3 regions of the Bacteroides sp. GD17 genome follow, and region 1 is predicted to be linked to each of the others. Evidence: riboswitches for the same ligand, from Rfam matches in the RefSeq annotation. Region 1 holds a riboswitch; each other region holds the start of a gene.
What was found. A riboswitch is a leader RNA that binds a small molecule or an ion and turns the genes downstream of it on or off. The one in region 1 is predicted to bind cobalamin.

Region 1 (10,805 bases):
CGGATTACGCGAACTACGCGGAATGAAACGGACAAACACGGGCTCTCTATGGAGAAAACGTATTTGTCCGTTATATATGCGCTTGAAGATTGCTCTAAAAGGCTAATACTGGGCGAATAAAACCAACCGTATATTTCTCATTTAAGCCAACATTAAAATGGGCTGCAAATTGATTTTTGTTGCCATTCCAGAATCCTCTTGCAGCGTATATAGGACCTTGAGTGGTGGTGTATAGCCAATCAGTCCCTGATAAAGGCATTGCATCATATTGACTATCTTGCAATCCTCCGAATAATCGTTTTATATTCTGGGAGACATTCTCTGCTCCGTAATATTCATTTGTTGCTTGGCCTGTGTTGAGGGTTGTTGTGCTTGAAACATTAGCATAAGTAAAATTACGGGCAATAGCTACTATTTGTCCGAGAGCGGGAAGATACCAACCACTTGTTTTTGAAGTGGGTACTTTTACAGAATAATTCATAGCATATTCGAAAACCGGGTATTCGTTCAGTTTGTTGTTGTCTTTTATGTTCTTGCAATTAGTGTACCCGTCTAAGTCATTTATGGCATCCTGCATTGTAGTATATGTCGGCACATAAGTCGATAGTCCTTCTGTGCTTTTCCATTGGGTATTAGTAGCAGTAGTTATATTTTTCAATGCAACAATATATCCTCTCGTAAATCCGGCATCTTTATCTTTTTGGCTCGGCATATTCGAGAATATGATGCCAATGCAGTTTCTGGTGGCATCGGGTCCCGGTTTGGTAGCAGCCCATTCCAATCGCCCGTTGAACTTCATTTTCCGCAATCCTCCATCACTGAAAGTTACGTCATCTTCGCCTTCGGTATAATATACATAGTCACCAATCTTCCCTAAGAAGTTAGCATTTCCTTCTTTATACTCAATGTCGAGTTCACTATTATGTATATTTACTCTTTCACCTGTAGTCCAGTCTATTACTTCCAGCGTATAAGTTCCATACGTGCAGTTCAGATTGATACGGAAAAGAGTGTTGCGCTTGGCGGCAAGACTTACATCTTCTGCTTTCAGATAGATGATCATCTCTTTATTGTCCGTACCACCCAGTTTGTAGCTCACCTTGACAGCGGTGGCACCGTCATTCTCGGTTCCGGTATTGATGTTTTCGTAGCTATACAAAGTTAATGTTTCTGCCTGAGTTGTTGGGTCAGTAACCACATTGCCTCCGCTCTCTGTGTTCCATGCCACTGCTTCCGAATTATTAATGTCATCCTTATCCATCGTAGTAGGCGTAACTATGCCCGATTTCGCAGGCGCTTTCAGCAACTGCACGCTGTTTATTTTAGCTCCTTGTCCTTCAGTAGCCGTTCCGTCCCCCGGTTGTGAATTCACAATATCGAAGCGTACCGCCAGACGTGTCAACAGAATGGTACCGCTGCTGGTGGGCGTATCAGATGCAATGGTGATGTTCTTTCGCCCGCTGGACATCAAGAAAGAGCCTGCTTCTCCGGTTCCACTTTTGGATTGATCTGCGGCAGCTGTTGTTTCCAATGCCTCGAAATCGGTAAGCGTAGCCGTTACAGGCGTCAGAGTCTTCATGGCAGTCACCAGGTCTGCGTCCGGATTGGCTATAAAGTAAGCGGTATAATCGCCTGCATAATAGGGCTGGAAGGTGTAGTTGCCATCATCACCTTTAGTTATCTTGTCATAATCCACCGTTCCGGGCTGGTCTGTTGTTTCGCTTTCCGTACTGAATAGCTTGTACAGGCTCCCGTCCTCAGTGAACAGGGCAATGTAGAGTGACTCTACATTTTTCTCCTTGTCTTTAGCTTCCGACGTGGCACGTGTAGTGGTTGTGCCGGCTGCCGCTCCACCCAGATTGAATGTAAAAGTACCGGCTTTCCGGGTGGCGTCCGGTATACCGGATGCCAGATCTTCTTCGTTGCTGCATCCGCTCAGTAGAGTAGCGGTGCAAAGCATCATGCCGCTCATCAGTGCCATGCCGATGCGTTTCAATGTCATTATGTTCGTTTTCATACTTTACTCATTTTTTTATGTTTCAAACAAATTTATTCAAGATTAGAATTGATTTCATTGTATTCCCAGTCGCTCACCTTGATGCTGAATGCTAATTCCTGGCCTTGCTCCTTAGTGTCACCTATCTGAAGGGTGTAGATATAATTGCGAAGAATATCAAAACGCTTGTTGTTGGTGCCGTCCACCAATTTTATTTCTACGGTATTGGGCGCTCCATTCAGTTTATAGCCGACAAGCAGGGAGGGAGACGGAGTGGAAGTTCCTCCTCGGGTAGCCAAGTATTCGTAAGCATAGAACACTTTCTTGTACCATACTCCGGGACGTCCGTTGTCGCTGATGGTGGCTCTGTTGGCATCCGGCAGCGTCGAATTGTATCCCGTTGTGGTGAATACCGGATTCTGGCCCAACGTCAGAGGGGCGGGAGTAACATAATCCCAAATGCTGGCCGTCCTACCGCCGTCCATGTCCTTATCAAACAAATAGCCATTAAGGGCAGCATTTTTCAGCTGCAGTGAGATTAGCTCGAAGTTGCGTTGCTCACTTACGTACACTTCTGCGTCGAAGCGTGCCACAAGGCGGGTCAGAGAGATCGCATTTTGTTGCGTGTTTTCGCCTGCTTTAAGTGTTATTTCATCTGTAATACCTGTCATGGCAAGTCCATTCACAGTGCCGAGGAAGTCGGCTGTGGTGCTATTGTTGGACATCATTTTGTCCGCTACGCTTCTGCGAAAGGTATTGAGAGTAGTGGTACCCACCACCATGGCATCCTCAAAGGCCGTACAGCCGTCATTCGCCAAAAATGCAAATTGATGCACTTCACCTATGGAACCGGGGATGGAAATGCGTACCTGATATTGCGCAGTGGTAGCAGTGGGGGCATAACTACCCGAAGCCAACTGGTCGGTCGCTTCCGCTTGTTTCAGCGTATAGACATTTGCCAGTACCATCACATTGGCATCATTCTTTTTAAAGTCGTACACTTTCAAGGAGTTGACGGTACGTTCGGATTCATCTTGCATGAGAGGGGCGTCTGCGCGCGTAAATTGTACTTCGTCTCCCTGCGGAAGGCCCAAATTGAACACTACGGAAGCATCTTTGCTGTTACCATAGTCACCATCCGGTGCCTCATTGCTGCATCCTGCCGTCAGTAACGCGGCAGTGCACAATGCAAACATAGTCTGCATGATTTGTTTGTTGCTCATAATTCAACTGTTTTATTTGTTAATAAATAGAATATTTTTGAATTCCGATTAAAGGTCGAATAACTTAATGTCCTTCAGATAGAGTCGTGTCATTTGGTTCACCACACCGAGCTTTTGTGCCGCCCGTCCGTAGCGCATGTAGAACTGTTCGGTAGTGGGATGGTTACAGTTCAGATGTTCCCCGGTCGCTTCGAGAATATCGAGCAAGGAGATTTCACTCGATTTACGTAAAAGGCGATAAGAAGCGGGTAAATGCGGTTTTGCCTTGTCAGTGCAGCATATAAGTCCTGCATTCGCAAGTTTTTGTAGAAGGATGCATTGTGCATCTTCACTCAAAGCATATTCCTTGATCTGGAAATGGTCTGCGTCCATATAAATGTCATTCAGCATCGCAATTGCGACTTGTGTCATTGGTGTTATCATAAGGTTGATTCTATATGTTTTGTACATGCTTTCCGTTCCGATTCTTTGTAAGAAGGGGGATGGAACGTTTGTAAATCAATGTTTTACATTTTAAACGGCTATTTTGACGTTTGGTACACTTTTAGTCGCTTATCTTTCTGATTATTATACACATAGAAGGCTTAAAGTGTCCAAAAAACGTTCGTTTTTTGGACGTCAATATTTAGAAAAACAGAAGTATCGAAGTTTAATAAAAGAGAACGGAAATTTAAATTATAAAAAGCAAATGGTATTATACTAAATATCAACATATTATATAATAAGCAAAAGAGCACTACGAAATATTTTTATTAAACATTTTGCAGATATAAAAAACTACATTATCTTTGCGTCCATTAAACGAACGTTTAAAAATCATTTTCTCATCACCTTTAATAATATCTGAATATCAGAATATTATCCTCTATTATTAGATTAGAAATTAAGTTTTGCACCCACATCACTTTCAAGAAATAAAAAAGAAATATACCTTTGCATTTATTTTACATTTTAGAATAATTTTAATTATTAACCAAAAAAGAAGTACAAATGGATGCAAAAAAAGCATTAGAAAGTAAAGGAAAAAAACGAAAGTCACTTCGTTTGAGAACAACGTAAAGAACAATGTATCAGATGTAAAAGGGAATGTAGGAAGGCCAATAAGTGGAACGGTTATAGGAATACGACCGGAATGCAGAAAAAAGGTCATCAAGCTAATCATCATAGCACATTATAGGAACTTCTTTATAGAAGAAAATCCAACAAGCATAAAAGCTTTGGCACATTGGGCTTATACAAGTATAACCTTCATAGGCTACAACAATAAACCACTGTCAGAGAACACAATAACGCAAGAATTTGGAGAAATATGGAGAGAGATGAAGAAAAACAGAGTTATATAATAATGGATAAGTAAGAGAAGAATATCGGACAATATTTAAAAATTAACAACGTATAAAGATTTAGCTTTATCTTTGACGCCACTTTAGCAAAGATCAAGCCACAACTGAAAAGATGCCGCTTCCTCAAGAAAAAGGCATCTTTCTTTTTATACCTGATTATCTGCTGAATAAACAACAAATTTATTAATTCAAATTGAACAAAATGAAGAAAATGAAAAAGCCCGCTTCACTTCACGAAGCACTCAGAAATCTATGGAAAATACGCATCATGCTTGAAAAGGGGTACACGGAAACGTGTGCCTCTTGGATGGCAGAAAGAATCGAAAGTCTTATCGACCACATGCAATACGGCTACGCGCTCATTGCCTATCACAAACAGGACGGGACATTCAAGCTGGTAAAAGCAACCCTTCGGTTCTACGAAACAAGCTTCCAAAGAGAGTATAACATCACCAAAGTGACAAGTACCATCGTCTATTGGGACGTGGAGCTGCAAGCATGGAGAAGCTTCCAAATGGAAAACTTCCTGGAATGGAGACCGATTAATTGAGAACGAAAAGTGAAAAATTAAAAGTGAAAAATTAAAAATTAGAAGAAATGGCAATGACGTATGGGGGAATGCTATATTTCCCGTTTAAAGTAAGCTTCATGGACGAAGTACCGATAGAATTGGCAGAAGCTAAATTCGGATTGAAAAGCACAGCAGCAATTATGAAGCTGCTGTGCAAGATACACAAAGAAAACGGATATTACCTGAAGTGGGATGAAGAGCAATGCCTGCTCTTCACCAATAAGGCGGGAAAGGACATCAACGAGCAAGAGATGCAGGGCATTGTGGATATTCTGGTGGAAAAGGGATTCTTCGACCTGAAAACATACCGGGAACAGCAGGTGCTAACTTCCATTGAAATACAGAAAGTATGGCTCGAAGCCACCAAGCGGAGAAAAAGGGACTTACCATCCCTACCCTACATGCTGGTTAAAGCAGAGGGAAGCGAAAAAGATGACAAAGATAATAAAGGCGATACAGGCAACGAAAACGGTAATTGTACGCAAGAACAGGGAAATTGCACGCAACATGCAGACAATTCCTCCGAAAATGCATGCAATCCACAACAAAGCAAAGAAAGCAAAGCAAATGAAAGTAGAGCAAACGAAAGTAAAGCACTTCCCCCTCTGACTCCCCCGGGGGAGAACGGAGGAAATGTGCCGGGAAATTCTTCGATAGAGATTCCGGGATATGCCTACAACAAGCAGACCCATAACCTGGAATGCCTGCTGCTGGACATGGAGCAACTGCACATCAACAATCCGGACGAACAGAAAACCATCCTGCGACTGTCAGACTACGGCAGACTGGGGCATCCCGTATGGAGAATCATCCACGATACACGATGGAGCGTAGTAAACACCAAAGGAAAGTACCTCATCGCAGCCCTCGCCAAAGAGAAAAGAAACATCAAGGGAACAAATTAACTTCGTGTCGCCCAAAGTATTAATATCGTGTCATACAAGAAACAAATATCGTGTCGGCAGGAAATTAATTTCCTGTTGACACGATATTAATCTCCTATTTGGAGGTCTATAAGAAGTAATACTTTTTGGGTTTTCATTTTTATGCTTTTAATATTGTTTACAAAGTTAAATATTTGCTATCTTTGCGTCAAGTATGTATAAATATTAGCATGATGCATACTAAAAAGAAACTTATGCTGAATACAGAAACCATACAATCACTCATTAATAGCGGAGAAGGTTATAATGTAGAGTTCAAAGTCCGTGTACCCTCAAAAGTTCGTGAACTAACAGAGGAAATTTGCGCTTTCGCTAATGCAGACGGAGGATATTTATTCATTGGTATAGATGATAACGGACGGATTATTGGCACAGATTTAGAGAATGACAAACGTTCAGCCATTCAAGGTTCTATCAGTGAAATATCTCCGGCTCTTCATTGTAATATGTATGCGGTAAGTATCGAAGATAAGACAGTTTGGGTAATTGATGTTCCGTCAGGCAAAGATAAGCCTTATATATTTTCTGGTTCTATTTTTGTGCGTGAGGGAACAAACTCACAGAAGCTTCGTACTGTCGAAGAAATGCGTAGTTTCTTTCAGGAATGCAACAAAATATTTTTTGATACTATCCCTTGTTCGTGGTTCAACATCTACACAGATGCAGACGAACAAGCGATAAAAGACTTTCGCACGGAAGCAAAGCTAAGTCCATTGACTGCTGACAAACAGATATTTGAGAATTTGGAACTATTTACGGATAAAGGAATAGCCAAGAATGGTGCAGCCATGTTTTTTGGAAAACAACCTGAACGAAAATTTCCACACGCAGTAACAAGATGCGTTCTTTTCAAAGGAACTACTAAGGTATATATCATAGATGATAAAAGCTTTGGTGGTCCGCTGTACCAGCAATATTTGCAGGCTATGGCATGGCTGAAAAGTAAACTGCAAGTAGCTTATAAAATTGAGGGAGCAGGACCGAGAGAAGAGATTTGGGAAATTCCTCTTACAGTATTTAAAGAAGCCATTATTAACGCCCTCTCCCATCGTGACTATTACGAACAGGGAGCAACCATTACTATAGAAATGTTTGATGACCGAGTAGAGGTTTCCAATCCCGGAGGACTTTTACCTATCGTAGCCAAAAATTTCGGGCATAAAAGCATGACACGTAATCCATTAATCTTTGGATTGTTTACCCGTATGCATTTGGTCGAAAGGGTGGCATCCGGCATACCCCGTATGCAGGAAGCCATGAAGGAAGCTAATCTTCCTGAACCTGAATTTCATACGGACGGGATGTTTACAGTAGTGTTCAAACGACAAAATGCTAACTCTGCCAACCATGACATAGTAAATGACATAGTAAATGGCATAGTAAATGAGAATGAACAAGCCATTATCAATTTATTGGCGACAACTCCTGGCTCAAATGCATCTGAAATCAGCAAACATTTAAATAAGAGTTTGAGAACAACAATGCGATACATCAAGACTTTACAAGATAAAGACTTAATAGAGTTTAGAGGTGCACCGAAAAACGGAGGATATTTTAAAAAAATATAGTTCTAAAGAAAGCAATAAATACAGAAGATGTCGTAGAACAGAACGTATCATATAATAGCTGACCTGGAGTAATACATGCATAATTTTACATTTTTTGAACACAAAACATGAAATAATATAAAATTGTCCTTATCTTTGCGTCGGAATTGGCAATCGGGAAGACAAACCTGCCTACCGATGCAAGGGAATCCGGTGCAAAACCGGAGCTGTACCTGCAGCTGTAATCCTCACAGAAAGATGCCTGTAACTACAAAAGCCACTGTTGCGACGGCGCAATGGGAAGGCAGTACAGGCAGAGGAGAGCCAGAATACCTACCAACTTCCATAACTTGAGTACGTAGCTTCCAGGGTTAGAAGCGATGTCCCCATATAATAATAATAGGTAGCCTATTTTATTCTTTCGGGTCATTACCATTCATGCATAGAAGCAACGTGCCGTTTTATTTATTCAAAAAAAATCGGCTGACGATGAAATACAAGTATTGGCTTGGGGTAGTATTGTTATGTGCAGCACAAACAGCTACCGCACAGAGTATTCTGAAAGATAAAGACGAGAAGGTAGGTGTAATAGCACAAAACAAGGTTGTTCTATCAGGAACTGTTACCGACAAGCATGGCACCCCTCTGCCACAGGTAACGATTGCAGTGGAAAATACAACCTCCGGCACATATACCGATGACAATGGCAGGTATTCCTTACCCATCACGCCCGGCAAGTACACACTGGTCGTATCATACGTGGGCTACCAAACCCTGAAGACCTCCCTCAACATTCAGCAAAACAAGAAAGCGGACTTCACCCTCGAAGAAAGTTCCGTCACCCTCAACTCGGTCGAGGTGTACGGCAAAACACAAACACAGCGGGTGAAAGAAGGCGCTTTCGCTGTCAATGCACTCGACATCAAACCGATCATAAACTCACTGAACAACCTGAACAGCCTGGTGAACCGCACCACCGGCATCAAGGTAAGAGAGGAAGGCGGGGTAGGTTCGGACTTCGACCTCTCCATCAACGGAATGTCGGGCAACTCAATCCGCTACTTTCTGGACGGAGTACCCTTGGATACAAAAGGAAGCGAAGTTTCATTGGCAAACCTGCCGGTAAACATCATAGACCGGATAGAGATTTATAAAGGAGTAGTCCCCGCCAGTCTGGGTACAGATGCCTTAGGCGGTGCAATCAATATCATCACCAAGCAGGAAAAGAAAAACTACCTGGACGTGTCCTACGGCATCGGCTCTTTCCATACACACAAAGCGGACTTGAACACACAGTTTGTGGAGCCTAAGACGGGATTGATCATCAAGCCCACCATCGGAGTAAACTACTCCAAGAACGACTATATGATGAAAGACGTTGAAGTTTGGGACGAAGACGTACGCAAATACGTCCTGACCAACCGCAGACGTTTCCACGATGATTACTTCTCGTTCCTGGGACAAGTAGAAGTAGGCTTTGCCAACAAATCATGGGCAGATGCTTTTTTTGTTTCGGGATCCTACTCCAAAGTCAATAAAGAGTTGCAGACCGGTTCCGTTCAAAGCAAGGTCTACGGCATGGCGGAAAGGGAATCGGATGCCTGGAACGTTTCGGCACGCTATCAGAAGCATAACTTCATTTTGAAGAATATGCAACTGAATGCTTTCCTGTCTCACACCTGGGATCACTCGCTGACTACGGACACCGCATACCGCAAGTACGACTGGAATGGCGATTATATTGTAAGTTCACGCAATGAAATAACGGGACGCGGACGCTCCATGCGTCACTACAAGCGTCCGTTGACCATTGCCCGCGCCAATCTGAATTATCAGCTGAATCACCATCACAGCCTCAACCTGAATTACCTGCTGAGTCGTACGGGAAACAACCGCTACGATGAAGTAGACGTTGACTTTGAAGCCGCCAACGACGTCCTGGCAAAGCATGTGCTCGGTTTCTCCTATAACCAGTCCTTCTTCAATGGAAAAATGAACAACACCTTCTTTGCCAAGGAGTACATCAACCACCTGAACATCCGGCAAACAGATTTACCCAGCATCACAGGTTCAAAGAACATAAGCGGTGCCGTAACCAAAGAGTACTACGGATATGGTGCCGGGTCACGTTTCACACTTGTAGAACCTTTCTCCATAAAACTCTCCTATGAACATAGTGTCCGTCTGCCCCTTGCCCGCGAATTGCTGGGCAACGGTACCACCATTTATGCCAACGTAGCATTGAATCCCGAGAGCAGTGACAACGTCAACCTGGGAGTCTTCGGGACGTGGCATCCGGCATCGGGACACACCATCTACTACGAAGCAAACGGATTCCTCCGCTATGTGGACGACTATATTCAAGCCACCGTATCGGAAAAGGAAGGCATGATGCAATACGAAAACGTTCCGGCAGTCAACATCAAAGGCATAGAGGGAGAAGTGCGCTACGACTGGCAAAGCAAACTGCAACTGGCCACCAACGTCAGTTTCCAGGAAGCCCGCGACCAAAAGAGATATAAGACCGACGGCAAGCCATCGGCCACTTACAATAACCGCGTACCCAACCGTCCGTGGCTCTTCGGCAGTGCCGAAGCAAGCTATGTATTCCGCAACGTAGTGCTGCCCGAAAGCAAGTTACGCCTGGGATGCACCTATCAATGGGTGCATTGGTTCTTCCTGACTTGGGAAGCCTACGGTTCACGCGATAGTAAAGCCCGCATCCCGGCACAGCACATCTACAACGCCGATATGACTTATTCATGGAAACGGGGACAATATAACATCTCACTGGAATGCGTAAATATATTAGATAAGTTGGCCTACGACAACTACAAGTTACAGAAGCCGGGCCGCTCCTTCTTCGCTAAATTCAGATTATTTATTAACTAATAAATTTTATTCAAATGAAAAAGTTACATTTGCTATTCAGTTTCCTTATGGTCATGGCTATGACCGTATCGTTCAGTGCATGTTCCGATGATGACGATCCTGCAAAAAAAGAAGAACCGACACCCGATCCGGATCCCGACCCCACCCCGGAGAAATCCAATTACCACTTCGATATCTTCATGAGTATAGACAAGCATGGTGGCATGAACCAGGGTAACGGTACCATCGTAAAGAGCGTAGATGCCCTTACTGCCGACCAAACCATGATCGACATCAAGAACGACGGTGT
Region 2 (10,805 bases), on a different contig from region 1:
CTTATTTTGACATGACGCAGGAAACCAACGCCACTCCATTAAAAGATGGAGATAGCTGGAATGGTGGTGATATTGCCAAATGGAAGGCTTTGGTATACGGACTAAAAGCACGTTGGCTCAATAATCTGTCAAAGAAAAGCTCACTTTACAAACCGGATGATATTTTGGCTGCTATTGCAAATGGTCCGAGAGACTATGCAACCAGTACAATTGTAAATCACCAGAATGACCCGGGAGATACCGCCAGTGATGCCTTGGCAGGTGACCCTCTGAAAACATCCTATTTATTTGACGGTGCTGCCTGGTCCGATCACATCCGCATGACGAAATATTATACAGACTTGTTTGAATACCCGCAAACAGATGGTACAGTAACGTACGACCCTCGTCGGGAAAAGATGCTTCCTATGAACGAGCATTACGACGAGAACGGCAAATCCTATTTCATGGTGACAGCAGGTGTTGATGTACTTAACAGTGATATTTTGAATAATTCAGGTCCGGCCCAACAAACCTATTCGGCTTCTACCAAAAAGTATACAGTAGCTACTGCCGGGCGTGAAGGTGACACAATCTACGTCACGCTGAAAGGTGTATGTTGCAAGCAGGGTGGAAAAGCTGACGAAAGTTTCTATCAGAATACAGCCGATGGCACCATTCTTTCCACCGGAACGTTCTATACTCTTCCGGAATCTCCGACACACTTGATGACAAGCTACGAAATGGATTTCATCAAGGCAGAAGTATTGTTCCGCAAAGGCGACAAGAGTGGGGCACTGACTGCATACAAGGCGGCTGTCAAAGGACATTTCGATTTCATGAATACCAAACTGAAATCATACGGAACAGAAAATAATCCGGGGAAAATACCGATGGATGAGACAGCTATCAACCAATTCCTGACAAGTGACTGCATCGCACAGACTGCTGACCAATTGACGATGGCGGAAATTATGAAACAAAAATATATTGCAATGTCATTCTCACAACAGAATTGGAATGATATGCGACGTTTCAATTTCTCAGCGGGAAATATCGGAAACTTCGGAGTAGTATATCCGGATATCGATCGTCCAAAGAGCATTCGTGCAGCAGCCTCATCCCAAAAATTCCCGGGCGCTTCAAAAACAAGCGAGAACTATTGGTGGCGCCGTATGGCTCATTGCTCACACGAAGTTAACTACAACGCCAAGAATTTGGAAGCTTCAAATCCTAAAGCAATGGATAATGATATTTGGTCTGTTCCGGTATGGTGGGATATTGAAGAATAAAAATGATAAATGAAACCGAAGACTTTAACGGTCTTCATTCATAGATGATGATCAGAACAGCCGGTTCGGGACGAATCGGCTGTTTGTTTTCCCCTCCTCTTCCTACTTCCCTATCGGCTGTATCCTCCTCCTCACATCCTTAGAAATCTCCAGGAACATATAGTTCAACTTACCGGAATGGATGCCTTCTTCATTTTGCTTATACTTCTTATTAGCATATTCTTTTGATTTATCAAAGGCAATGCGCGACATCTGGTTCTGCGACTTTCCCACCATCGTAGAGTCCAGTTGCTCATCCGGAAAAAAATCATCCAAATCCACATCACCTATCATGGTCGTTTCAAGGAAGTTCATGCCTTTATGGTCAGAATCCGTATAATACCCTACAAACATGTGCCCCGGGGTACGCACCAGTATAGGTTCTATATTTATGGCACGCAGCAAAGAAGCAAACAATACAGTACCATCTACACAATTGATTTGCGAGGACTCCAGCGAATCATCAAATGTACGCACGCGTTGCGAAAAGACCACATTACTGGAAAGACTCGTATTGGACACCGAACTATAACGGAATTTACGCTTCTGAAGCACATTCCACAGTGCATACACCTGTTTGTCCACTACCGCAGCACCGCCTTGATAACCTAAGAAGCGATTGACGATACGGGTATCCAGCGCCTCACGCAGCAACTGGTCAATCATTGGATTCTCCTCATTTACGTATGCAGCAAAGAAAATACCGGTATCATGGAACTTAGTACCATTCGTGACATACCCCAACAAACATTCGTTAATGCTGCGAACCGAGAAAGTACGTACCCTTTGCCCCAGATCTTTACCATTCATCTCCGTAGTAATAGCCACGCTGATAGGTTCTGCCTGGTTATTATTCTTCAAAGCCTCATAGTTCCAGATGATATCGGGATAGATGATATACTCCGTACGCGGCTTTGCCAGCACGAACTCGGAAACAGAGCGGGAAAAAAACGGGGTTTCCGCTACCTCTACCCGTACCCGGCTATACACCTTCCCCGAACGGATACGAATAGCTATGCAGGACTTCGGATTTCCTACATACATCGAATCTACCGGCACTATAACCTGGGCATCGGTAGTAGCCACCGAAAGAATGCTGGAAGGGAAAATATTGCCCCCCAGTTCATCCGTAATTTCAAACCCCGAACGGAAAGGAGCCGTATTCAGCCAGACAGAGCCAATTATCACTAAAATCAAAGTACCCACAATGATACGCAAACGCCATTTGCGGGAATACTTTCCCAGATATATAAGTTCATTCATACAATCAATCCACTTTATGAAGCAAAGATAATATTTATTTGATGAGGATACAAAGGACCGAGGAAGTGTTTAAAAGAAAATATCTCAACATAAAAAACGCCTCCAATTTTTTCACTAAAAATCCCTCCCATTTTTACTAAAATTCCGACTGATTTTTACTAAAATTCCGGGAGATTTTTAGTAAAAATTTCCTGCCCCTTCAGAAAGCATTCTGAAAGGGGTTATGAGCAAACCACCGGAGGATCTCTTTTTCTGACAAACTGCCGGATATAGCAAGATTTGTAACCGAATTGTAACACTTGTTTCATCATTACGTAACAAATTTGCCTCACTTTTGTCGAGGAAAAGAAATAAAGTTTAACTTTGTGACAGGAGATTTGTTTTACCCTTGTCATACATAAACAATAACGCAATGAACGATTACCGGATTTTAGTAGTAGACGACGAAGAAGATTTGTGTGAAATCTTAAAATTCAACCTCGAAAATGAAGGATACGAAGTGGATACGGCAAACTCTGCCGAAGAAGCACTGAAAATGGATATCAGCAGTTACAACCTCTTGTTGCTGGATGTGATGATGGGAGAGATTTCCGGTTTCAAGATGGCAAGCACGTTGAAGAAAGATAAAAAAACAGCCCAAGTGCCCATCATCTTTATAACTGCCAAAGATACGGAGAATGACACTGTTACCGGTTTCAACCTGGGAGCGGACGACTATATTTCCAAACCTTTTTCGCTGCGGGAAGTAGTTGCACGCGTTAAGGCCGTACTGCGACGCACCCAGCAGGGAGAAACAGAGCGCATACCGGAACAGATTGTCTACAAGTCACTGGTGCTGGACATCATCAAAAAGAAAGTCAGCATCGACGGTACAGAAGCTCCCCTCACTAAAAAAGAATTTGAAATATTATTATTGCTTTTGCAAAATAAAGGACGCGTTTTCTCGCGCGAAGATATATTGAGCCGTATCTGGAGTGATGAAGTATACGTACTGGACCGTACCATAGACGTAAACATCACCCGCCTGCGCAAGAAAATCGGAATATATGGCAAATGCATCGTAACTCGTTTAGGATATGGTTATTGTTTCGAAGCCGAATAAAGACAAGCATTTCTTGTCATTCAGCCGGAAGTTATTCCTTTCGGTCATCTCGCTGTTCATAGTGTTTGCAGCTTGCTTCATTGCCTATCAGTATCAGCGGGAAAAAGAATACAAAATAGAGTTGCTGGACGTGCAACTGCAAGGCTATAACGACAGATTGTATCAGGAATTAGGAAAGATTCCGGGCAATCTATGGACCTCCATGTTGGATGACTATGTCTCAAAATCCGTAGACAAAGAATTGCGTGTCACAATAATAGATTTGGAAGGGAATGTATTATTCGACAGTTACCATACTCCAAACCTGCATTTAGACAACCACATCAAACGTCCGGAAGTACAAAGGGCATTGAAAGACGGTAGAGGCTACGACGTACGGCGCACATCAGAGACCACCGGAAAAGCGTATTTCTACTCCGCGACAATCTACAATGACTGTATCATCCGTTCGGCCCTACCCTACGACATTAATCTGATGGAAAATTTGTCGGCCGACTCACATTATATATGGTTCACTCTCATCATATCGCTCTTGCTGATATTTATTTTCTATAAGTTCACTTCCAAGCTGGGCACCGCCATCAATAACCTGCGCGAGTTTGCCAAAAGAGCCGATAAGAACGAACCTATAGAGATGGATATACAGTCAGCTTTCCCACATAACGAACTCGGAGAAATCTCACAACATATCATACAGATATACAAACGTCTGCGTGAAACCAAGGAAGCCCTCTATATCGAACGCGAGAAGTTAATCACCCACTTACAAACCTCCCGCGAAGGCTTGGGCGTATTCACCAAAGATAAAAAAGAGATACTGGTAAATAACCTGTTCACCCAATACGGTAACTTAATCTCGGACTCCAATCTGCAGGCCACCGAGGATATCTTCTCCATCTATGAATTCCAGAAGATAACTGATTTCATCAGCAAAGCCCAGAAGCGTCCTTCCGGCAGAGAAGAAAAAAGAATGTCTATCAATATCAACAAGAACGGACGCATTTTCGTTGTAGAGTGTATCATTTTCCAGGATTTAAGTTTTGAGATTTCCATCAATGACATTACCCAGGAAGAAGAACAAATCCGCTTGAAACGTCAACTGACGCAAAACATTGCCCACGAGCTGAAAACTCCCGTAAGCAGTATACAGGGATATCTGGAAACGATCGTAAACAATGAAAACATGCCACAGGACAAGATGCAGATTTTCCTGGAACGCTGCTACGCCCAGAGCAACCGCTTAAGCCGCTTGTTGCGCGACATCTCCGTACTGACCCGCATGGACGAAGCTGCCAACATGATCGATATGGAGAAAGTAGATATCAGCATCCTGGTAACAAATATTGTAAATGAAGTATCGCTGGAATTGGAAGAAAAGCAGATTACGGTAGTCAACTCCCTGAAACCCAAGATACAGTTGCGGGGAAATTATTCGCTTCTCTACTCCATCTTCCGCAATCTGATGGACAACGCTATCGCATACGCCGGGACGAATATACACATCAACATCAGTTGTTTCCGCGAAGACGAACATTTCTATTACTTCAGTTTTGCAGATACCGGCGTAGGTGTTCCACAAGAGCATCTGAACCGTTTGTTCGAACGCTTCTACCGCGTAGACAAAGGCCGTTCAAGAAAGCTGGGCGGAACCGGCTTAGGACTTGCCATCGTAAAAAATGCAGTCATCATTCACGGAGGAACCATCTCAGCCAAGAACAATCAAGGCGGAGGACTGGAATTTGTATTCACACTGGCCAAAGAAAAAGCATAGAAGAGTTATGAGTTATAACTATTTTTTCCTATCTTTGCAGTGCATTGGTTTGCCGTCTTTGTTCGAAGGCGGCAATTAAAAGGGAATTAGGTGCAAATCCTAAACAGTCCCGCTGCTGTAAGTTTCGCAAAATGTTGCAGACATCACCCTATGCCACTGGAAGTTCGCTTCCGGGAAGGCGCCTGTAACAGAAATAAGTCAGAAGACCTGCCATGCACATGTTATCATTGCTTTCGAGGAAAAAGCGTTGAGTCTAATGAACCGGACAAGTCGTCCATCATTTCATTCATCAAACCTGATTCAGAGAAAGTAAAAGGTAAATAAACTCTGCCAAGTTTATTTGTTGATGTCCGGTCGAAGTGATTTCGCCCGGACATTTACATTACAAAAAGTCACCAATTAATTGGATATTATCTAAATAATACTTATATTCGGCACACTAAACTCTCAAAACAGGTTTAGCCGTTAACTTATTGTCAAATCCTTAAAACATAAAACATGGAATTGCCATTTGCCGAATCATGGAAAATTAAAATGGTGGAACCTATCCGTAAAAGTACCCGCCAAGAACGTGAACAATGGCTGAAAGAAGCCCATTACAACGTATTTCAACTGAAGTCAGAACAAGTTTATATCGACCTTATCACCGATTCGGGCACTGGAGCCATGAGCGACCGTCAGTGGGCAGGCATGATGCTGGGCGATGAAAGTTATGCCGGAGCCTCTTCCTTCTTCAAATTGAAGGAAGTTATTACCCGGCTGACCGGCTTTGATTACGTCATCCCTACACACCAGGGACGTGCCGCCGAAAACGTATTGTTTTCCTACCTGGTGCACGAGGGGGATATCATTCCGGGAAATTCTCATTTCGATACTACCAAAGGACACATTGAGGGGCGTAAAGCTATAGCTTTGGACTGTACCATAGACGAAGCCAAACAGACGCAACTGGAAATCCCGTTCAAAGGAAATGTAGACCCCGCCAAACTGGAGAAGGCATTGCAGGAGCATGCAGAGCGCATACCGTTTATCATCGTTACCATCACCAACAACACAGCAGGAGGCCAGCCGGTTTCCATGCAAAATCTACGCGAAGTGCGTGTCCTTGCAGACAAATATAACAAACCTGTCCTCTTCGACTCCGCCCGCTTTGCCGAGAATGCCTATTTCATCAAGATGAGAGAAGACGGTTATTGTAACAAAAGCATCAAAGAGATCACTCATGAAATGTTCGACCTTGCAGACGGCATGACCATGAGCGCCAAAAAAGACGGTATCGTAAATATGGGCGGCTTTATAGCCACCCGCCGGAAAGACTGGTACGAAGGTGCCAAAGGTTTCTGCGTGCAATACGAAGGCTACCTTACTTATGGCGGTATGAACGGCCGGGATATGAATGCACTTGCCATCGGGCTGGATGAAAATACAGAATTTGATAATCTGGAAACCCGCATCCACCAGGTAGCCTATCTGGCCAGGAAGCTGGACGAATACGGCATCCCCTATCAACGCCCTGCAGGTGGCCATGCCATCTTCGTAGATGCTCCTAAAGTATTGACGCATGTCCCAAAAGAAGAATTCCCGGCACAGACATTGACTGCCGAATTATACCTGGAAGCAGGCATACGCGGTTGCGAAATCGGGTATCTGCTTGCCGACCGCGACCCGATAACCCGTGAAAACCGTTTCAATGGGTTGGACCTGCTTCGCCTTGCCATCCCCCGCCGTGTTTATACCGACAACCACATGGATGTGGTGGCAGCCGCATTGAAAAATGTATATGACAAGCGCGAAAGCATCACCCACGGGGTACGCATCACCTGGGAAGCTCCGCTGATGCGGCATTTCACCGTACAACTGGAAAGATTATAAATAGAGCAACGTCGTTCTTCGTTTGTTTTTTGGTTAATTTCTAAAAAACAAAATTGCTTTATCAAGTGTTATATGATGGTAAACATTAAATACTTGTAATTATGGCAGAAGAATATGAACTGATAGACAACGAAGAACGACGTCAATACGAGTTCCACATCGAGAAATATACTCCGAGAATAGAGTATATCAAGTCTACCAACGGCGAAATCTACCTGACTCATACCGAAGTACCATCTGCACTGAATGGCAGAGGGATTGGCAGTCAGCTTGTAGAAAAATCATTAAAAGATATAGAGAGACAGGGACTCAGGCTGGTGCCGTTGTGTCCGTTTGTTGCCGCGTACATTCACAAACACCCTGAATGGAAGCGCATCGTATTAAGAGGTGTTCACGTTTAAAAAAAGATTGTTATGGAAAGTACTAAAGAATATACCAATGGCGAGTTGACCATCATCTGGCAACCCAAACTATGCCAACACTCCGGAATTTGTGTCAAGACACTTCCCAATGTATATCATCCGAAAGAAAAGCCTTGGATACAGATAGAGAATGCAACCACAGAAGAACTGATTGCGCAAATCAAGAAATGTCCTTCCGGTGCATTGAGCTACAGACTTAACGTCAATACAAAGTCAGAAGATAAATAATAGTGGATGGTAAATCTGCGTTTCTCCGCCGTACGGTATTCTTCGGCGGAGAATATGCCACTTTCATTTACGGGAAAAGGCAATACCCGCATGTGTTCCCGAAAATCGACATCCGAAGCATTCATGCATTTGAACATGGTTTCCTTGGCCGACCAATGAAGTAATAACGACCAAATTTCAGTGCCCCGAAACAAGGATGCTTCTTCATCCTCGCGCATAAATTTGTGTGCTACCCTCCGAACCCTCTCGCCATACTGTTCAATATCAATGCCGACTTCTTTATCCGGCATTCCCAGAACAACAGCAACATAACCTTTGGTATGAGAAATACTAATGGAGGCGGAAGCATCCGCCAAATAAGGCTTTCCGGTAGGATAATAGGCTATTTCCTTCTCCTCACCCAGCAACGTATAGAGCAACACACGGACAGCAAGCCACTCCAACCGGCGGTACTCCGCCTTAAAACGCTGCATACCTTGCAGGTACACATCTTTACCTGGAAGCATGGCAAGCAGTTCGTCCAGAGTCTCGTCTGTTTTCCATACTCCCCATTGGCAGGAAGAGTCTGTATGTTGCAGAAAAAGAGGCATTACTTTTTGTCTTCGGCAGCATCTCCTGCCGGTTCGTTAATGGTAAATTTCACTTTGAGGATGCGGCGGTTATCCATTTCCAGCACTTCAAACTCATAGCGGTCGTAAGTAACTTTTTCATGAAGAGCCGGAAACTCCCCTTTCAGTTCGAGCAAAAGTCCTGCCAGCGTATCGGCATCCCCTGCCACGTCATCAAAAGTTTCCTCGTTTATCTTGGTGATTTTATAGAAATCCGTCAACTGTGTTTTAGCCTCGAATACCCAGGTATGATCATTGAGCACGGCATAAGTACGCTCTTCATCATCATACTCATCATGGATCTCACCGACTATTTCTTCTATAATGTCTTCCATGGTCACAATACCCGATGTACCTCCAAATTCATCGACCACAATGGCAATATGAATCTTATTTGCCTGGAAGTCACGAAGCAGGTCATCAATCATCTTTGTTTCCGGCACAAAATAGGCCGGACGGATAAGCGATTGCCAACGGAAGTTATCGCCTTTATTCAGATGGGGAAGTAAATCCTTGATGTAAAGCACTCCCTTTATGTTGTCGCTGGTATCTGCATAAATGGGAATACGGGAATAAGCATTCTCAATAATACACTTCAGCACCTCCTTGAAAGGTGTACGGATGTCCAGATCGACTACGTCCAGACGGGAAGTCATAACCTCCTTTGCCGTTTCGCCTCCAAAGCGGATAATGCCTTCCAGAATATTGTTCTCTTCCGAAAGCTCCGCTTTATCCGTCAACTCTAAAGCATGCGACAATTCATCGACCGAAATATTATGATTCTTGCGTACAACATGCTTGTTCAGGAAAGAAGTGGAACGTACCAACAAGGATGCCAACGGATAAAATACAGAACGAAACACGGTGATGCCCGGAGCCGCAAAACGACAGAAAGTCAATGTCTTCTGCGCTGAATAGATCTTAGGCATAATTTCACCGAAAAGCAACAACAGGAAGGTTAAGATGACTGTCAGAATAAGGAACTCTGCAATAGGAGAATGAAACCGAAATACATTCATAAAGAAGAAATTGCAGAGCATAATAATGGTTACGTTCACAAAGTTGTTCGTAATCAATATCGTAGCCAACAAGCGTTCGCTATTATCCAGCAAATTACTGATTTTTTCATCCGAAGGATGTTTCTTCTCCGCAATCGTATTCAGATCCGACGGAGAAAGCGAAAAGAAGGCTATCTCGGAAGCTGATGCAAAGCCGGAAACAAGCAGGAGTAAGCCTGCCAACACAAGGGCTATAATAGCCGAAATAGAAGGAACTTGTACGGATATACCGTTAAAAACATCTGCCAACTGGCATAAATAAGCGTCTGGATCCAAAGAATTTGGTTTTAGTTAAACAATTAGAACGGCAAATCGTCCGTCGGATTATCTTGCGCAGGAGCAGCCTGCGGTTGTACTTGCTGTTGCGGTTGGGCACTCGCTCCACCTTGCGGGGCATAAGGAGCAGCACTGGGAGTGGCATTTCTCGGGGTTAACATCTCCATATTATCAACGAAGATTTCCGTTACATAGCGCTTAATCCCTCCCTGGTCGTCGTACGAACGGGTACGGATTTTACCCTCTACATAGAGTTTATCCCCTTTATGCACGTATTTTTCTACGATCTCGCCCAAGCGACCGCGGAATATAAGGTTATGCCATTCGGTGCGGTCGGGGATTTGCGTACCATTCTGTAGCGTATATCCTTTCTCGGTGGTAGCCAGAGAAAGCTGGGCAACACAGTTTCCACCCTCATAATAGGTTACTTTGGGATCTTGTCCTACATTTCCTATCAATATCACTTTATTTACTGACATAAGCTTCTATTCTTTAGATTTTGCTGCCAAAATTAACGAGAATATTCACACTATGCAAGAATACAAACAACTTTTATACATATTTCTCCAAGAAAATATGTATCAGCCTAGGCATGGCATAATGCTCCATGTCTTCTATCCTAATCCGCTGATAACCGGGAAAAGAGGCGGATGTTTCCGGCAAAACAGCCTCATAGAAGTGGGTGTAAATCACCCGGTGAGACAAAACGTGCTTCACGTTGCGAAGCACCGAACGAACCTTCGGAGCCTCCCCTTTTGCAAAAAGTGCATGTAGCTGCGGGCATGCAAGAAACTCCTCCTCCGATAAATCTTTTTCGGTCTCGACCAGCGGCAACTCAAACAGATTTTTCCAGATGTCATTTCCCGTTCTCTTATTAATCAAGGTATACGCGCCC
Region 3 (10,805 bases), on a different contig from region 1:
ACATATTGCATGCGGTTGTCCAGGTTGACAGGGTCTTCCATGCGGAAGTCATAGTAGTTCAGGTTTTCCGGGCTCAGCAGTGCGTCGCCGTTCTTCACGATGTCCAGATAGAGGGAAAGATTGGGACCTCCCAGTACTTTTACTGCCAGTGTATCGCTTTGCCGCTGGCTCATCAACCGGCGGCTTTTCAGCAGTTGCACCTTGTCGCCTCCTACATCGCGGTTGCTGTAATCGGTCTTGTAGACATCCATCACGGCTTCGGACACGCTGATGTAGCGGCGGCGTTTCTGCACCGTTTCGCGGTAAAAGGCGGTCAGCATATTGTTGCTGGCGGAGTAGTTCGATGGGATTTTCTTGATGGCTTCTTCCACGATGACGCGGGGATTATTGCCATAGACCACAATTTCATTCAACAGATTGGGGGCGGGTATCATCCATACGGTCAGGCTGTTTCCGCTTCCGATCTCATCCAGCGAGAGGCGGGTATTGAGATAGCCGATGTGGGAGATTTCCAAGCCGCGGAAGGCTTCGGCCTCTGTCACCTTCAGGGAGAAGGTACCGTCGGCATTGGTAACGGTACCGATATTGCTTCCGACAACAGAGATGTTCACGTTCTCCAGTTTTTTCCGGTTATCCTTGTTCTTTACGACACCGGTTATGATGAGGTCGTTCACCGCGGCATCTTGTGCCATCAGCGGGGTGATACTTGAACATAGAAATATGAGCAGACACCCAAGTGTAAATCTTACTAAGTTTCTCATACGACATGGTTTTAAGGGGTTTCTATAGTTAAGAGCGCCGGAAGGGGAAGAACCCTATGAATTTTGGAAGAAAAAAGGGAAGTGGGGACAGAAAAGTAGATTAATGCGAATCAGGAGTTAAATGATAATTTAGGGGCGTGTGATAACAAGTGTATCTCAAACTCCTCCGCCTGAAAGGGGAGGAATTTGAGATACTCCGTAAATTCCCATTTATATAAATATCATGAACCGCGAATTCGCATGATTAATTGAAATGCTGCGGATTCCTTTGGCTCATTATAACGTAGATAATGACCGGTGCACCAATGATTGGGGTAACTGCATTCAGCGGAATGATGCCTGCTTCGCCCGGCAGGACGCAAATCAGATTGCAGAGCAGTGCCACGGCGGCACCGCTAAGAATAGTAACGGGAAGCAGGGAATTGTGATTGGCAGTTCCCAATATCATACGGGCTACATGGGGCACAGCCAGTCCGATAAACGCCACCGGGCCGCAGAAGGCGGTAGTGATGGCGGTCAGCAGTCCGGTGATAATCAAAAGCCAGTTGCGCACGCGGCGGATATTGACGCCCAGGTTCTCGGCATAGCGTTCGCCCAGCAACAAGGCGTTCAGAGGCTTTATCAGCAACAACGAACCGAACAAGCCAAGCACAGTGACCAGCGCAAAGGCCGGCATCTGTTGCAGGGACACGCCGCCGAAGTTACCCATTCCCCAAATCATATAAGACTGCACGCCCTCTGCCGTGGCAAAGAAATTCAGCAGGGCGATGGCGGAAGAGGCGATATAGCCTATCATGATGCCCGTTATCAGCAGCATGATATTACTTTTTATCAATGTGGAAAAGAAAAGAATAAGTGCCATAATGAGCATGGCGCCGACAAATGCCCCGGCCAGCACGGAAAAGAAACCGGACAGGCTGAATGTACCTGCCGTGATGCTTCCGCCAAACAGCAGCATGACGAAGGCCACGCCCAGGCTCGCCCCGGAGTTGATGCCCAAGATGGATGGTCCTGCCAGCGGGTTTTTGAATGCCGTCTGCAACATCAGTCCGCAGACAGCCAGCGCGCCTCCGCAAAGCAGCGCCGTCAGTGCCTGGGGCAAACGAGACTCCCAAAGGATGAAATTCCAACTGGCCTTCTCCCCTTCTCCACCAAGAAGAATGCGAAAAACATCTGCTGCCGGAATCGAAACCGATCCCACCAGTAAATTCGTTATAAAGAGCAGCAAGATGACTACTCCTAAAACGATACCGTATTTCCAGCCTTTAGCCATCTGTTCTTTGTATATATTGTAAATGGGAATTTAGCGGAGTATCTTAAATTCCTCCGCCTGAAAGGGGAGGTGCCCGCTTGCGGGCGGAGGGGTCTTACATAAATAGAAAGTAACTTAGTGCAAGTCCCTTCGGATGTGAAACCCCTCCGCCCTACGGGCACCTCCCCTTTCAGGCGGAGGAGTTTGAGATACACTTGTTATCACACGACGCTAAATTATCATTTTTCTTCAAGTCTGCAAAAATAGCGCAAACCACCCAAATCTCCTATCTCAGGATGCAGAATCTGTATAAAATCCGCCAACAGATAGTCGGGACGGAAAGGTGTCTCCTCGTAAAAAGGAACTTTAGCCGTATTGCATCCATAGATATTCCGTTCTTTGAAAGCTTTGAACCCCGTATATCCGATATAATCTGCCTTCAAGTCGGAATAAGTCATATCACGATCGCGATTGTACTTGATCGTCCACACATCCGCATCTCCTGCCCGGTCGAACACCGTCTCGAAAGCCAACGGTACAGACCCGCTATGCGCGTCGTCGGCAAAAACATAACGCCCGCAAGCATCCCCGAAAAGCCTCCCTATCGTGCTGCGTCCTCCCGGCACATACCATGCCGAACCGCTCTTCAACTCACTGACAACGGACAGAGACACAGACGAAAGCGCTGCACGCATCTTGAGATGCTGATAGCAACTATCCACTTCGGCAAAAAGGCTGTCGGCCTGCGCAGCAACACCAAAGAGCAATCCGTAAAAACGCATCCACTCGGCACGCCCCAAAGCGGAAGTTTCCATATAGTCGGCACATTCGATGATCGGGATATTGAGTTTCTCGATACGTCCATATCCGCCGCTGTTCTCGAACGGAGAAAGCAGAATGGCATCGGGGTGCAGGTCGATAATCTTCTCCATATCGGGATTCATGCCGTCGCCGCAATCTGCGATAATACCTTCGGCCACTCCCTCTTGCACGGCAGGCAGTTTGATGTACTTCAAATCGCAGATACCACCGATACTGCCGAAAGCTCCTAACTTATCCACCAGTCCGCAATGCACGGACGAGTAGATTACTGCTTTGGAGAGAGGCGTACGCACAACAGTACCTTCCGGCAAGTGCTCCGGCACGGGCTCGGCAGAAGGCACAAGCACATACGTATGCAGCGTCTTCAGCGTATCCCAAGGGTTGCGCAAGGTGACAACGGTATAGTCGGTATAAGTGACTAACGTCAGATTGTCGGCATAGCGCAGGGGGATGGTGTCTCCAACTTGTGAAGGCACCATCTGTTTTTTTCCTCCCTGGCAGGCAGAGAAAATGAATAATAAATAAAGTAAAAGCAACGAAGAAAATCTCATCTTCATCTGTTATTTAAGAAATGTCATACAAACAGCTCCTACCCCTACATCGTATTTCTTCACGAAAGTTCCATCCGCCGAATACTCGTTTACATAGCCGGGAGTCGTATAAGATGCAAAACCACCTACCAACGTATAAGAAGTGATAAAGATATTGCCATTGTCCGGATCGACAACAATGCCGGAAGGTGAGTCTACGGGAGATGCAACAAAGTTATCTTTCTCCACGCTACCGGTCAATGTGTTATAAACAGTGTATTCCACGGCATCAGCGCCTGCATAAGAATCATAAACCGTATAAAGAGAGTTTCCTTTGACAGCCATAATGGTAGCCGGTTTTCCCCAATCTTCTACTGCATCGCTACTGCTTATTTTCCAGATGCTGGCAGGAACATCACTATAATTCCCCATACAAATCACCAGCAAATTGCCGGAAGCATCTGCCACAATCTTCGTCGGATTTAAGCCTACTGGAATCTTCGTCTCTGCGAAACTTGCCAAGTCTATCTTGGAAACACTCTTACCGTTGACGTAACCGGCTTCCCAATTCAAACCATCAGAATTGACAACATACAGGCAGCCATTAGCCACAGCCATTTCTTCCGGGTTGGGTCCCACCTTTACGGTCTTATCTATCACATTCTTCGAAGCATCAATGCGAGATACATGGCCGGAATACATAGATACGTATACATATTTGCCATCCGTTACAATATCACGCGGTTTACTGCCTTGCTCTGCCGTTGGTGCAATCTGGGCCACGCTGACCAATGTATTCTTATCAACCACCTCGATCGTGTTGGACTCAGAAACAGCTATATACAAATTCTGCCCGAGGATTACTCCATCCTGAACCGTAGATCCCAAGCTGCGGGCATTCACGGTTCTGAATACATCATTTATCGCAGTATTAGTCTTCTCATCAATAAAAGACAAAGCACCATCTATATTCTTCCCTTGATTACCGGTATCAAATACAAATACGCCTTTTTGCGCTACTATAGGAGCACCGCCTGTAGGGTCATTATCGTCATCATCACTACAAGCTACAAAAACCATCGGAAGTGCAAGCATCAAAGCCAGCATCCTTAATTGTTCTTTCAAATTCAATTTCATATTCAGTTAGTTTTTAAATGGATATATTAAACGTTAATTTATAGGAGCGACCAGGCATCGGATAACTCTTCACAATGCTATATTGCTTATTGCCAATATTCTGTATATCGCCCCGCAAAGAGCAATCTACCCCTCTCCACCGGAACGAACGATAAAGCGCGACGCCACACTCTACGTAACCCTCCAATTCATTAGCCTTTACATTCTGTTCTGCTGCATAGCGTTTGCTGACACCCGTAGCATGAAAAGACAAGTTTATGTAGGGGTTTTCCCATGCCAATGAGAATGAACCGGAATGAACCGGAGTATAAGGTATTTGGTCTCTATAATACACAGATGCAGGATCTGTTTTGTCTACTGCATATTGGTAGGTGTAAGAAACTGCAGACAAAAGCTGATGCCGCGAAGCCAGACGGAACGATGCGTCCAGATTGGCATCTACCCCCCAGATATCAACATGTCCCAAGTTAACCATTGTCCAGAAAAACATATTATAGGGCATAGCCACAATCTTATTCTTTACATAATTATAATAGCCATCCAATGACCCGTGCAGGCTGGTCAAACAAGATGAAGCGGAACTACATCCATAAGTCGCCCCTACATTATATTGCCGCGCCACTTCCGGCTTCAAGTCGCGACTGCCCCAACGGTCGAAATAGTTCTCCGTAAACGTAGCAACACGGAAAATATTTTTGTATGAAGCCCGAAAATAAAGATCAGACTGCAACCAAGGCTTCCATGACAAAGAAACGGATGGAGAAATACGCCGGGCATTACTTGCACTTTCTCCAACCTTGGCACTGTTCATATACAAAGAGCCCAACATTAAGGCCGTGAATGTCACATGCGGAGAACGGTAGCGAGCCGTCAAAGTCTGCAATACCGTATGCCGATAAGGTTTTACCCCCGAAGCAGCATTCGAACTGAGATTATTGAACGAATAATCGGCAGCATAAGAAAAAGCCCAACTGTCCATCGGAGTATAGAGCAGCGCAGCAGAACCATAATATTCCCGCTGATAATAGAGATTGTTCATCTCGCCACCCGGATATTCCGCACCTTCATCATGGTAATGCGAATAAGCCCAGTTGAATTTACCGTTCACTTGCAGAGAAAGATTATTCTCCCAATAAGTCTGATAATGTAATTGGGAAAAGAAGTTTCTTTCACTCAATTCCTCCTCACACACACTATTATATAAAATAACCGGACCGGGCAGCTCACGAAACGCGTCGTAATAATACATCTTGCCATTCAAAACAGACCGTTCATTGGGTTGGGCATAGATATTCCATTCTCCCCGATATGTTTCGATGTAATTATTCTCGCGGCGTTCCTCCGAAACATATTTTCCATTCACCAGAGTAAATGGGTATAAATTATCAGCCCTCATGAAATCACCGGAAAAAGACATAGATACCTTCGCAGCCAAACGTTGATCGTAGCGCACAAAAGGATTTACCAGGCCAAAAAAGCCAACTTTAATTTCGGTTTTCAAACGGGCATTTTTATCCGACAAATCAGGAGGCAATGTTTGCAGGCGAAGAGATGCAGCAGACGCCACAGTACGTGCCGGAAGAAAAATATCATCATTATCACCAACCGCTAAAGAAAGGGATTTGATGTTATCCAATGAAAAGCGGGAAAGATCAATCTGCCCGCTCTGACAATCGGTTACAGTTATGCCATCATAGGCTACTGAGGTGTGCTGGGAACCAAGACTCCGGACTGAAACGGTTTTCATTCCCCCTGCACCACCATAATCCTTTACGTTCACTCCGGAAAAACGGCGTAAAGCATCTGCTATATCCGTCACTCCCTGCTGTTCCAGTTGCTGACGAGAAAGCATCTGTATCGGAGCGGTACTTGTTACTTTCCGTGCACTTGCAGATGCGTTGACCGTAACTTCTTCAATAGCATGTACCTTGCCACTAATCGTATCATTAGTAACCTCTTGTGCTCCAAGCGACAATGCAGCCATACAAAAGAAACCGATACAGACCGGCCGTACCATAGTTCTTCCTATCATAAGAAACGAAAATTATCTTAAAACATTCTGCGCACTGCCCGCTTTCCTCGAACGGACAATTTTTCGACTTTGTTTTGCAGGTCTTCTGACTCGTTTCCGGTGTATCGCCTTCCCATTCTTCCTAAAAGAACAGTGGCATAAGTATGATACCCCTTACATGAAACTCACAGCAGCGGGACTGTCCGGGATTTGCACCCGATTCCCTTTTCATCCAATCCCCCGAATAGAGGATACGGAACAAAACGTTGGCAAAGATAAGAATATATTATGAGATATCACGCTTCAAACATCTTTTATCAATTGTTAAGACAAAAAGCAGGAAATAAATTACCATTGTTGTTTTCATTTCCTAACTTTGTAATCTAAAACCCCAAAAACAAGTTGCCATGAAATACAAGTTATTAGTTCTGGATGTAGACGGAACATTGCTCAATGACGAAAGAGAAATCAGCAAACGAACATTGGCTGCTCTGCTGAAAGTTCAACAAATGGGAGTACGGATTGTACTAGCATCCGGCAGACCTACCTATGGATTAATGCCACTGGCCAAAGCGCTTGAACTGGGCAACTATGGAGGATTCATCCTGTCGTATAACGGTTGTCAGATTATCAGTGCCCAAAACGGAGAAGTATTGTTCGAGCGACGCATCAATCCCGAGATGCTACCCTATCTGGAAAAGAAAGCGCACAAGAATGGTTTCGACATATTTACTTATCATGACGATACGCTATTGACAGATAGGCCTGATAATAAATATATCCAAAATGAAGCTCGCTTAAATGACTTGATTCTGATTGATGAAGATGAGTTCTCCACATCTATTGATTTTGCGCCTTGTAAGTGTATGTTGGTCAGTGATGACGAAGAGGCTTTGATTGGCCTGGAAGACCATTGGAAAAAACGTTTGGCAGGAACTCTGGATGTTTTCCGTTCCGAACCCTATTTTCTTGAGGTAGTACCCTGCGGAGTGGATAAAGCAAATACATTAGGTGCCTTGCTGGAATTACTGGACATAAAACGTGAAGAAGTCATCGCCATTGGAGACGGTGTATGCGACGTGACCATGCTGCAGCTGGCAGGTGTAGGCGTAGCAATGGGACATGCACAAGATTCTGTAAAGGTATGCGCCGACCATGTAACAGCTTCGAACGAAGAAGACGGCGTGGCTCTGGCTGTAGAGAAATTAATCATCGCAGAAGTCCATGCTGCCGAAATACCTTTGGACCAGCTGAATGCCCGGGCACGCCATGCACTGATGGGAAACCTGGGAATACAATATACCTATGCCTCCGAAGACCGCATAGAAGCAACGATGCCGGTAGATGAGCGCACCCGCCAACCCTTCGGTATTCTGCATGGTGGTGCCACTCTTGCCCTGGCAGAGACCGTTGCCGGGCTTGGTTCAATGATTACTTGCCAGCCCGATGAAATTGTTGTAGGTATGCAGGTCAGCGGCAATCATATTTCTTCGGCACACGAAGGAGATACGGTACGTGCCATAGGTACAATTGTGCACAAAGGACGCTCCTCACACGTATGGAATGTGGATGTATTTACATCGACCAATAAATTGGTGTCTTCGATAAGGGTGGTGAATAGTATATTGAAGAAGAGATAAAAAAGCCCATAGAAAACACATATCAACCATGAACCCCATAAACGCAAAAAGCGTGCAACTCATTGAGCTGCGCGCTTTTGCTTATTGTTTGTTATCTGTTTCCTTATCGGAATCATTTGACTTCCTCAAAGTCAACGTGATATATCTATCAGCGACTTGCGTACACGTGTTGCAAATATAACGCAAACCCGAAAATAAGCATCCATAAGCAACAACAGCTCTTAACTGCAAAAGTACGGATTTATTTAATAAAAATCGTGATATAAACACATAATAATCAAAAGTCTGTGGCAAATTTAACAGATTCTTCGGTTTTATCCTTACCTTTGTGTATGATATTGGGGTGTTATACCCAAACAACAATAAGGAAACGATGCAGATACATAACAAATTCAAGTTGTAAAACTATTTATTATATTGAGATATGTCAATATGGAGCAAACTCATAGGAATCAAGAAAACCGAGGATAGAAACAATATCATCAGCAATAAAAACACCTCTGTACCATGTAGTGCCCACAATTATGCCATAGTAGATGTTGAAATAGGCTTGAAAGACCATAGAATCCATGATATAGGAGCCCTCAAGCATGATAACACGACATTTCATAAAACCTCAAAAGAAGAACTATTCATTTTCTTAAACGATGTAGACTACATCTGCGGACACAATATCGTTCACCATGATGCTAAATACCTGTTTACGGACAAAATATGCCGCTGGATTTTAGTTGATACACTTTATGTTTCGCCTTTACTGTTCCCTGAACACCCTTACCACAGGCTTGTGAAAGATGACAAACTGATGAGCGAACAAATGAACAATCCGGTGAACGATTGCAAGAAAGCAAAAGACTTATTGTTGGATGAAATAGCATGCTGGCATTCATTACCGAAAGAAAAGCGTATACTATTTGCATCGCTTCTGAAGGACAAGAAAGAATTTGAAGGATTTCTCAGTATGGTAAGTGCGGAGTATATCCATAAAGGAATACCTGAACTTATTAAAGAACTTTATGCCGGAAAGATTTGCCAACATGCCGATCTTGACATGCTCATCAACCAATATCCATGCGGATTGGCATACACATTGGCTCTGATTGACACCACCGATTACCGCTCCATCACTCCCGGATGGGTACTTTATAATTATCCGGAAGTGGAATTTATCATAAAACTCCTGCGACACACTACTTGCAAAGAAGGCTGCGACTACTGCCATACGCAATTGGATGTGCTCCATAACCTAAAAACATTTTTCGGATATGAGCGCTTCCGGACATACGAAGGCGAGCCACTGCAAGAACGTGCTGCCCAAGCTGCGGTAAAAGGGAAATCGCTGCTGGCAATATTTCCTACCGGCGGTGGTAAATCACTTACCTTCCAACTGCCTGCACTCATGGCGGGACACTCCGTGCACGGGCTTACGATTGTCATCTCCCCCTTGCAGTCCTTGATGAAAGACCAGGTAGACAACCTTGCCGACAGAGGCATCACGGATGCCGTAACCATAAATGGGATGTTAGACCCCATCACAAGATCACTGTCCATACAAAGAATACAAGACGGAGAAGCCTCGTTGTTGTATATCTCTCCCGAAATGCTCCGTTCAAAAACAATCGAAAAAATATTGATGGCACGCCACGTTGTAAGGTTTGTGATAGACGAAGCGCACTGCTTTTCTTCATGGGGGCAGGATTTCAGAGTTGACTATCTCTACATTGGCAAATTCATCCAAAAATACCAGCAAAAGAAAAAATGCAAAACCCCGATACCTGTATCCTGTTTCACAGCCACGGCAAAACAGAAAGTAATCCAAGACATCTGTGACTATTTCAAGCAGACTTTGGATTTGAACTTGGAATTATTTGCATCAACAGCCTCAAGAACAAATCTACACTATTCCGTCATACATGTAGAGAATGACAATGACAAATATTTAAAACTGAGAGAACTTGTAGCAGAAGCCGATTGTCCGACAATTGTTTACGTGTCACGCACCAAACGGACAAAGGAACTGGCTGCAAAACTGACTCGTGACGGTTACAAGGCACTCCCTTTCAATGGGAAAATGGAAGCCGATGAAAAAATTGCCAACCAAGATGCTTTTATGAACGATCAGGCACACATCATCGTGGCCACGTCTGCATTTGGTATGGGAGTCGATAAGAAAGATGTCGGTCTTGTAGTGCATTATGATATTTCCGATTCGCTGGAAAATTATGTACAGGAAGCTGGCAGGGCGGGGCGTGACCCCGGACTCAGCGCGCGTTGCTATGTACTTTATGGAGACAATGACTTGGACAAGCATTTTATATTGCTAAACCAAACGAAACTTAGCATTAGTGAAATACAACAGGTATGGAAAGCCGTCAAAGACCTTACCAAACACCGTATGAAGGTCAACTGTTCTGCGTTGGAAATTGCCCGGCAAGCAGGATGGGATGATTCGGTATCTGACATCGAGACCCGTGTACGAACAGCATTAGCTGCTTTGGAACAAAGCGGATATTTGGTAAGAGGGAACAATGTACCTCATGTATATGCCACAGGAATAACAGTAAAGAATATGGACGAAGCGAGAGAGCGCATATCAGCATCACTACTTTTTGGCAGCGATGAAATAGAAAAGGCAGTCCGTATCATTAAGTC

Region 2: it holds a riboswitch for cobalamin, as region 1 does, so the genes downstream of both, AAE250_RS06025 (tryptophanase) here and AAE250_RS03690 (TonB-dependent receptor) in region 1, are expected to answer to the same signal.
Region 3: it holds a riboswitch for cobalamin, as region 1 does, so the genes downstream of both, AAE250_RS18105 (TonB-dependent receptor plug domain-containing protein) here and AAE250_RS03690 (TonB-dependent receptor) in region 1, are expected to answer to the same signal.

Annotation. Positions count from the first base shown of each region.
Region 1 is NZ_JBCEZS010000002.1:99,600-110,404, reverse strand. It holds gene AAE250_RS03720 (fimbrial protein) at 95-2,017, opposite strand; gene AAE250_RS03715 (fimbrial protein) at 2,050-3,219, opposite strand; gene AAE250_RS03710 (hypothetical protein) at 3,268-3,630, opposite strand; gene AAE250_RS03705 (SH3 beta-barrel fold-containing protein) at 4,765-5,112, shown strand; gene AAE250_RS03700 (DUF4373 domain-containing protein) at 5,160-6,038, shown strand; gene AAE250_RS03695 (AlbA family DNA-binding domain-containing protein) at 6,272-7,645, shown strand; cobalamin riboswitch at 7,776-7,979, shown strand; gene AAE250_RS03690 (TonB-dependent receptor) at 8,063-10,516, shown strand; gene AAE250_RS03685 (hypothetical protein) at 10,531-10,805, shown strand, end outside.
Region 2 is NZ_JBCEZS010000003.1:114,307-125,111, forward strand. It holds gene AAE250_RS06005 (SusD/RagB family nutrient-binding outer membrane lipoprotein) at 1-1,271, shown strand, start outside; gene AAE250_RS06010 (hypothetical protein) at 1,374-2,573, opposite strand; gene AAE250_RS06015 (response regulator transcription factor) at 2,986-3,675, shown strand; gene AAE250_RS06020 (sensor histidine kinase) at 3,650-5,446, shown strand; cobalamin riboswitch at 5,475-5,675, shown strand; gene AAE250_RS06025 (tryptophanase) at 5,945-7,318, shown strand; gene AAE250_RS06030 (GNAT family N-acetyltransferase) at 7,420-7,719, shown strand; gene AAE250_RS06035 ((4Fe-4S)-binding protein) at 7,732-7,968, shown strand; gene AAE250_RS06040 (4'-phosphopantetheinyl transferase family protein) at 7,929-8,558, opposite strand; gene AAE250_RS06045 (gliding motility-associated protein GldE) at 8,558-9,910, opposite strand; gene AAE250_RS06050 (single-stranded DNA-binding protein) at 9,934-10,389, opposite strand; gene mutY (A/G-specific adenine glycosylase) at 10,463-10,805, opposite strand, start outside.
Region 3 is NZ_JBCEZS010000013.1:111,701-122,505, reverse strand. It holds gene AAE250_RS18125 (carboxypeptidase-like regulatory domain-containing protein) at 1-761, opposite strand, end outside; gene AAE250_RS18120 (iron ABC transporter permease) at 1,006-2,034, opposite strand; gene AAE250_RS18115 (ABC transporter substrate-binding protein) at 2,253-3,386, opposite strand; gene AAE250_RS18110 (DUF5074 domain-containing protein) at 3,396-4,502, opposite strand; gene AAE250_RS18105 (TonB-dependent receptor plug domain-containing protein) at 4,516-6,534, opposite strand; cobalamin riboswitch at 6,593-6,792, opposite strand; gene AAE250_RS18100 (Cof-type HAD-IIB family hydrolase) at 6,921-8,153, shown strand; gene AAE250_RS18095 (RecQ family ATP-dependent DNA helicase) at 8,578-10,805, shown strand, end outside.